2 regions of the Mesorhizobium sp. M0571 genome follow, and region 1 is predicted to be linked to the other one. Evidence: predicted binding sites of a transcription regulator. Region 1 holds the regulator's gene; the other holds the start of a gene.

Evidence for each region. Region 1 encodes LexA, which represses DNA repair genes until DNA is damaged. Its sites were predicted from a motif close to TGTTCNNNNTGTGTTCNG; they were not measured.
Region 2: NKI85_RS20780 (single-stranded DNA-binding protein) is a predicted target of LexA. The motif match lies at 1,465-1,482, and genes of this name have one in related genera.

Annotation. Positions count from the first base shown of each region.
Region 1 is NZ_JAMYQT010000048.1:33,314-37,523, forward strand. It holds gene moaC (cyclic pyranopterin monophosphate synthase MoaC) at 58-573, shown strand; gene NKI85_RS31305 (molybdopterin molybdotransferase MoeA) at 573-1,778, shown strand; gene lexA (transcriptional repressor LexA) at 1,883-2,635, shown strand; gene NKI85_RS31315 (ComEC/Rec2 family competence protein) at 2,629-4,210, opposite strand, start outside.
Region 2 is NZ_JAMYQT010000017.1:75,067-79,276, reverse strand. It holds gene NKI85_RS20800 (ATP-dependent Clp protease proteolytic subunit) at 1-57, opposite strand, end outside; gene NKI85_RS20795 (SRPBCC family protein) at 84-593, opposite strand; gene NKI85_RS20790 (ArsR/SmtB family transcription factor) at 590-904, opposite strand; gene NKI85_RS20785 (cupin domain-containing protein) at 985-1,311, opposite strand; gene NKI85_RS20780 (single-stranded DNA-binding protein) at 1,584-2,093, shown strand; gene NKI85_RS20775 (OsmC family protein) at 2,217-2,639, shown strand; gene NKI85_RS20770 (MarC family protein) at 2,649-3,278, opposite strand; partial or broken gene NKI85_RS20765 (VOC family protein) at 3,394-3,773, opposite strand; gene NKI85_RS20760 (hypothetical protein) at 3,806-4,210, opposite strand, start outside.

The sequences.
Region 1 (4,210 bases):
GTTAGAGCGTACTTTGTGCGTCCAAACGGACGCACGTCGCTCTAAGGCGGTCTGAGGATGGCGGCCGCCCTCACCCATCTTGGCGCACAGGGCGAAGCCAACATGGTCGATGTCGGCGACAAGGCTGAGACGGTGCGCACGGCAGTCGCAGAGGGCTTCGTCTCGATGCGGCCCGAGACGCTGGACATGATCCTCGCCGGCGATGCCAAGAAGGGCGATGTCCTGGGCACCGCGCGCATCGCCGGTATCATGGCGGCCAAGAAGACGCATGAATTGATCCCGCTCTGTCATCCGCTGCTGCTGACCAAGATATCCGTCGATATCGAGCCGGACGCGGCGCTGCCCGGCCTGAAAGTGACAGCACTGACCCGCGTTACCGGCAAGACCGGAGTCGAGATGGAGGCGCTCACGGCCGTCTCGGTAGCTTGCCTGACGATCTATGACATGGCCAAGGCGGTCGACCGTGCCATGGTTATCTCCGGCATCAGGCTGGTTGAAAAGACCGGCGGCAAATCCGGCGACTACAAGGTCACCGGGGTCACCGGAGATGGGACCACCGGGGCGGGCCGATAATGGCGCTGGTCCCAGTTGCCGAGGCGCTCGAGCGCCTGCTGCACGGCGCAGCAGCGCTGCCGGGCGAACGCGTCGCACTGCTGGATGCCGCAGACCGCGTGCTGGCGGAGCCGGTTGTGGCGCTCCGCACCCAGCCGCCGTTCAATGCCTCCGCCATGGACGGCTATGCCGTGCGGGCCGCCGATATCGCCTCCCTACCAGCAAAGCTTTCGGTGATCGGCATGGCGCCAGCCGGACGCGGCTTTGCCGGGGCGGTGCAGCAAGGGCAAGCCGTACGCATCTTTACCGGCGCGCCGCTTCCCGAAGGCGCCGACACCATCGTCATCCAGGAGAACGTCCGCGACCTCGGCGGCGGCAGCGTCGAAGTGACGGAGCCGACGGTGCAAGGGCGCAACATCCGCCGCCTCGGGCTTGATTTCGCCAAGGGCGACGTCCTGCTGGGCCAGGGCCGCCTGCTAGATCCGGCGGCCTTGTCACTGGCAGCATCGGCCAACCACCCCGAGGTCTGCGTGGTCAAGCGGCCGCTGGTCGCCATCATCGCCACCGGCGACGAATTGCTGCCGCCGGGCAGCGAGCTTGGCCCCGACCAGATCATCTCGTCAAACGCCTATGGCGTCGCCGCCGCCGCACAGTCGGTCGGCGCGCGCGCGCTCGATCTCGGCATCGCGCCGGACCGCAAGGAGGCGATCGCTGCGCTGGTGACAAAGGCGGTGAAGGCCGGCGCGAATGTCATCGTCACGCTGGGTGGTGCCTCGGTCGGTGACCACGACTTCGTCCATGACGTGCTGACCGGGCAAGGCATGACCCTCGATTTCTGGAAGATCGCCATGCGGCCCGGCAAGCCGCTGATGTTCGGGCGGCTGGGCGACATCCGCTGCATCGGCCTGCCCGGCAATCCGGTGGCAAGCCTGGTCTGCACCCAGCTCTTCCTGAAGCCGCTGCTGGCGCGGCTCGGCGGCCGGGCCTTTCAGCAGGATATACGTCGGGCGCGGCTCGGCGCTGCCATGCCGGCCAATGATCTCAGGCAGGATTATGTGCGGGCTGTTGTCAGGCACGACGCCGGCACGCTGGTGGCGACGCCGTTCGGCATTCAGGATTCCTCAATGCTGAAAATGCTGGCCGATGCGAACGGGCTGATCGTTCGCGCACCGTTCGCACCCGCCGCGGCGGCGGATGCTCCCTGCGACGTGCTGATGTTACGCTGAACAAACCGTCAACACATTCATTAAACTTTAAACAGTTGCGGAACACAAATGGAACAGATAGTGTTTGTTCTGGGTTTGTTTTTCTGATTCTGTTGGGGGTCGCTATGCTGACACGCAAACAACACGAACTGCTGATGTTCATCCACGAAAGGCTTAAGGAAAGCGGTATCCCGCCCTCCTTCGACGAGATGAAGGAAGCGCTCGACCTGGCTTCCAAATCAGGAATCCACCGGCTGATAACGGCGCTGGAGGAGCGCGGCTTCATTCGCCGTTTGCCCAACCGGGCCCGTGCCCTGGAGGTGCTGCGCCTGCCCGACTCGATCGCCCCAGGCCTCAATGCGGCACGCAAGTTCTCGCCGAGCGTCATCCAGGGCAGTCTTGGGCAAGGCGGTCCTGGGCAGGGCAGCCTGGGACGGCAAGGCAAGCCGACATCGTCGCGCGTCCCTGCAGCCGGCAATGACGACGATGTCGTCGTCGCCGTGTCGATCCCGGTGATGGGCCGCATCGCCGCCGGTGTGCCGATCGACGCCATCCAGCACCAGACGCATTCGATCTCCGTGCCGCCGGACATGATCATGGGCGGCGAGCATTATGCGCTTGAGGTCAAAGGCGATTCGATGATCGAGGCCGGCATTTTCGACGGCGACACGGTCATCATCCGCAATGCCGATACGGCGAGCCCCGGTGAGATCGTGGTGGCTCTGGTCGACGAGGAGGAAGCGACGCTGAAGCGGTTCCGCCGCAAGGGCGCCTCGATCGCCCTGGAAGCCGCTAATCCGGCCTATGAGACGCGCATCTTCGGGCCAGACAGGGTCAAGGTGCAAGGCAAACTCGTCGGGCTGATCCGCCGCTACTGAGTTGCGCCCTTGGGTGTGGTGCCGGCTTTAGGCTTGTCGGCCTTGCGATATGGCGGCAGGCCTCTGGCCTCGCGTGAAAACTTCCGCTGCATATGCCAGGGCCGGTATGATTTTTCGACCGCGAAGCGGATTTCTGCGCGCGTTGCCGCTTGTGGATCGAAATACACGGCGGCACTTCCCGCGCGCGCCAGTTGCCGTTTGGTGACGACGAGGACCAGCCGGTCGTAGTAGCAGGGGTTATGGGCGGTGGCGTCGTCGATGACGATCAAACTGGCAAAAGCACAGGCTGGCCGCGCAGTATCCCGGTCCTTGGCTTGCGCGACAATCGCACCGGATGGATGGCGGGCAAGGCAGAGGCCCTCCGTGCAAATGAAAGGCATGCCCGCTGGCAGATCGGCTGGGTCGGCAATGTCGAATTGCGGGTCGTTCTTTCCCGGTGTTTCCGGCGCGACGATGGCCTCGGAGGTCAGGGCGCGTTTCCAGTTGTCGATGGTGAATTCATTCGGGCGTGCTCGGTTGACCGCGAGTTCACCGCTGCCGATCGGCAGCGCGACCAGCCGTGCGTCCTCCGAGATCAATACGTCGGGTGCGCGCGTCTGCGTAGTCGTCAGCAAGCCGGCGAGCGCGAAAGGAAGTGCCGCGAGCCGCAGCCAGGTCGTGGCCATGCTGGCAATTATGAGACCGATCGTCACCAGAAGGACCGATCTCAGCGAAATCAGCCCGACCGCGTCGATCGGCGAGCGCTCGGAGATCCATCCGGACAGGGCGATCATCGCCGTCAGCCCCTTGCCCATCACATAGAGGAAAGGCCCATCCGCGCCGAACGGCATCGCCAGCGCGCTGAGGACCGCGCAAGGCATGACGACCAGCGAGACAATGGGCATGATCGCCAGATTGGCGAACAGGCTGAGCGGCGCCACGCGCTGGAAATGCCATATAGCGAAAAGCGCCGTGGCGCCCCCTGCAATGATCGAGGTCATCGCGAGGCCGCCCATGCCCAACAGAACCTTTCGGGTGGCGAAGCGTAGCGGCGACCGCCGCGGTGGCGGCGTGGTGGCCCTGCCGGCGCGGTAATCGGACCAGCCGGCATAGGCGCCGACAAGGGCCGCAGTCGCGGCGAAGGACATCTGGAAACTCGGACCGACCACCTCGTGCGGCGACACCAGGATGACCGCGATGGCCGAGATCGCCAGATTGCGCATGGTGAGCGCGGCCCGGTCGAACAGCACGGCGATAAGCATCACCGCCAGCATGATGAAGCTGCGTTCGGCCGCCACCACGATGCCGGAAAAGACGAGGTACGCCGCAATCGAAAAAAGCGCGGCGGCTGCGGCATATTTCTTGACCGGCCGTCGCGATGAGAAGTTGGGAAACAGCGCAAAGGCGCCGCGCAGGAGGGCCATGATGGTGCCGGCGACCAACGCCATATGCAGCCCTGAGATGGAGATGATGTGGTAGATGCCGGTACGCCGCATCGCTTCGTTGATCTCCTCGGGAATGCCGGCGCGCACGCCGACGATCAGCGCGGCTGCAATTTCCCCCTCGGCGCCGCCGATGCGGCTGCGGATATGGTCG
Region 2 (4,210 bases), on a different contig from region 1:
TTCGCCGCGGCTCGACTGCTCGATCACCATTGGGACCAGGTTGGCAAGGCCGCTCATCGTTTCTCTCCGTTGACTATTGTCGTTCAGGCCGCGCGCCGGAAGAGGCGCGGGGTGTTTGCGGCGATCTGCTTGTGGCTGGGATTGCTTGCTTCAAACGAAAGCCTGCAGCCGGCGCCTGCCATCGCGATCTCTGGCATCGCTGCCCGGGCAAAACCATCATGGACGATGCGCAGATGCGTGCCCCCGGAAACGGTGCGGTCGAGCGTAAAGGTGACGATGCTGTCGATTGGGCTGTCCGTTGGACTGTCGAGCGGGGCCTGCGCATCGCCGGGCGCCGGCCGTTCCCGCCAGGAATACCGCAGCAGGCGTCCGGGATCCGCGTCGAGGATTTCGCACTCGATCGGCGCCTCCGGCGTTTTAAAGGCAAAGCGGCTACCGATTTCGGGCTTTATGTCGTTCGGCATCATCCAGGCCGCGAGCAGGTGCGGCACTGTCAACGCCCGCCACACCTTTTCCGGCGGGTCGGGCAACTCGCACTCGAACTCGATCTTGTCTGCCGCCATTTCCGCGTGTTCTTTGCCTCGGCTGGTCATTGGTCCATATCCTTCAAAACCGTCTTGAGCCTTTCAATGCGCTCTGGCCAGAATGCACGGTAGCGTTCGATCCAGCCGAGCAGCGGCGCAAGCCCCTTCGGATCGGCGCGGTAATAGGCGTTGCGGCCAGCCCGTCGCTCGACCACAAGGCCGGCGCCGCGCAGCACGGCCAGATGCTGCGATACCGCCGGCTGCGATACCGGCATGCCAGTGCGCAGTTCCGACACCGTCATCTCGCCGTCGGCGAGCCGCTCATAGACGGCGCGACGCGTTGGATCGGCCAGCGCCCGAAAAATCTCTGCTTCGATCATGCCGAAAGCATAAGTCGATACTTATCGGTTTGGCAAGCGAAGTTTTTTAAGACAAGCGGTGTTTTAAGACAGGCGAGGTTTTACAAACTCTCTGGGAGCCAGCGTCTCACCATGTCGGGGGATCCGTTGAACGTCGCCTCGAAAACTGGCGACGCGAGCACGGCATGGATATGAAGCATTTCGGAGCCGACGTTTCGGAAGCCATGTTGCCTGCGCGCGGCAACAACAAGCGACTGTCCAGCAGTCAAGACGAGATGCTCTTCGTCGATCCACATCTCGGCCTTGCCAGCGATGACGGTAAGCACTTCCTCGACCCGGTGCCAATGTGTCGGGGCGCCAACCGCCGGTTCGACCCATTGTTCAAATATGCAAAGTTGAGTTGCGCCGTTGCGGGCCGAGACATGCATGCGGGTCTTTACTCCCGCTCGCCATTCTTCTTGCGGCTGGTCGTCGTGCGCAATCATCTTCATTGCGTTCGCCTCGATCTCATGGTTCGTGGAAATTCGACGCCAAGACACTACTTGTTACTGACAACTATTGACAGTGCAGGGCCTTTAGCCTAGAACGAAAAGAGAACAAAAACCTTGTGGGAAAAGGCAGCCACGGCAGGCGGGGATCGTCCGCAGCCTGTAAGGTGCAGCGACAAAAGTTTGGTTTCGGATAAGCGCGGAGAAGTGTCATGGCGGGTAGCGTCAACAAGGTCATTCTGGTGGGCAACCTCGGGGCGGACCCTGAAATCCGCCGCCTGAATTCGGGTGACCCGGTCGTCAACATCCGCATCGCCACCTCGGAAAGCTGGCGCGACAAGACGTCAGGAGAGCGCAAGGAAAAGACCGAGTGGCACAATGTCGTGATCTTCAACGACCAGATCGCCAAGGTGGCCGAGCAGTATCTGAAGAAGGGCATGAAGGTCTATGTCGAGGGCCAGCTGCAGACGCGCAAGTGGCAGGACCAGACCGGCAATGACCGCTATACGACCGAGGTCGTGCTGCAGAAATTCCGCGGCGAGCTGCAGATGCTCGATGCGCGGGGCGAGGGCGGCGGCCAGGTCGGCAACTATGCCGGTGGTGGTGCGAGCCGCGGTTCCGATTTCGGCCAGTCCGGCCCCGGCGAAAGTTTCAATCGCGGCGGACCCAACAAGGGCGGCGGTGGTTCGTCGCGCGAGCTGGACGACGAAATCCCGTTCTGATTTCTCGGGGCGGACTACCCTTACGGCGAAAAACGCCGGCTACTTGGCCACGAATTGGCGTCCTGAAAATCTGTCTTGGATTTTCGGGACGCTGTGCGTTTGAGCGGTGAAAGGACGTATCAAGTGAAAGCACGGGTCAAATGGGTCGAGGAGCGCACTTTCGTCGGCGAGTCCGCCAGTGGGCACAAGCTGGTCCTAGGTACTGCGTTGGGACCGGAAGGCAAGACGCCGGGGCCGAGCCCAATGGAACTGGTGCTGATCGGCACCGGCGGCTGTTCGGCCTATGACGTGGTCCATATCCTCGAAAAGGGGCGCGAGGCGGTCGAAGATTGCGTGGTCGAACTCGATGCTGATCGCGCAGAAGCCGATCCCAGGGTGTTCACCCGCATCCACATGCATTTCGTCGTCAAGGGCCGGGCGCTGTCGCACGACAAGGTGAAGCGGGCTATCGAGCTTTCGATCCAAAAATACTGCTCGGCCTCGGCAATGATGGCCAAGACCGCCGTGATCACCCACGACTTCGAAGTCATTGAGACGGCAAAGTAAGACAGTTTCCTACGTCGCCATCAGCGCCTTGATGCCATCGGCGACGAACTGTACGGCGAGCGCCGCCAGGATGACGCCCAGCAGCCTTGTCAGGATCGAACGGCCAGTTTGGCCAAGGATACGGTCGATGCGCTCTGACAGCACGAACACCAGATAGGTGATGACAAGGCAGATCGCGATGATGCCGACAAGGGCTGCCTGTGCGCCAAAACCCTGAAACGAGCTTGAGAGCAGAACGGTCGCCGAAATCGCGCCGGGACCGGCAATAAGCGGGATCGCCAGCGGAAAGGCGGCGATGTTGTGGATCATGTCCCTGGTGATGGCGACGTCGCCGATCTTCTCCTTGCGGTCCTGCCGGCGCTCGAACACCATTTCGAAGGCGATGAAGAACAGCAGGAAGCCGCCGGCGACGCGGAAGGCCGGCAGGGTGATGCCGAACACCGACAGGATCGACGCACCGGCGACGGCAAACAGCGCCATCACCAGGAAAGCAATGATCGAGGCGCGCACGGAGACCTGGTTGCGCTCCTCGCGGTTCATGCCGCGGGTCACGGCGAGGAAAAGCGGCGCCAGGCCAGGCGGGTCGATGGTCACGAGAATGGTGACGAAGGCGTTGAACAGGCTGTCGAAGCTCGGCATCTCTGACCCTCCCCGCCGGGCCGTGCCCGAATACTGGCATTGGTAGAGCAAAGCAGGGTTAGTGGAAACCGTTTGAGCTGCGGGAATTCGGCAACCTTGATGGGGTAGGATGAGCCTAGCCGGCCGCTCCGCAATAGGCCTCGATGCGATAGCCGTCCAGGTCGATAACAAAGGCGGCGTAGTAATTTTCGCCATAGCCGGCGCGCAGGCCAGGTGTGCCATTGTCGCTGCCTCCTGCACGCAAGGCGCCCGCATGGAAGGCATCGACGTTGCTCCGCGTCGGCGCCGCAAAGCAGAAATGCAGGCCGGACTCGCCGTCTGCTGAAACCGGGCGCTGAGCCTCGTTCACCCACACAGCGCAACACCTTGCGCGCCATAGCCGAGCGAGCCCGGCGACTGGCTGAGACAGGTATAGCCGAGCGGCTTCAGCGCGGCATCGTAGAAACGCTTGGAGGCGTCGGTATCGCGGACACCTATTGAAACATGGTCAAGCATGGTTTTCTCCTTTTTTACAATGTATTGGGCTGTCAAGTGTCGGCTGTTCTGTGGGCCAGAAACTCGACCTCGAGACGCCAGGTGGCGCCGTCGTCCTGCGAGCGCTCGCCCAGCCAGCGGAAGGAATTTCCGGTGATCTGGGAAAAGCTCCAGCGCACTGAAGCGCCGGTACCGTCTGCGCCCAATTGGACGATCGTATCGCCCTCGGCGCGGCCGAGCTGGCGGCTGTAATACTGGCTGCGCGGATCGCTCCAGAAGATGTGCCAGGCATCGACGCCGGGGTCGTAGACGCGCAACGTCGTGCCGTAGAAGGTCCATTTACCGAGCGAAGGCGAGGCACCTGCGTCACGGGCGGGCAGGATCCACACGTCCTGGATCGCCCGGCCCTCCAGGACCCAGCCGAAATGCACCTCGCCGCGCCCGGTCAGCACCGAACC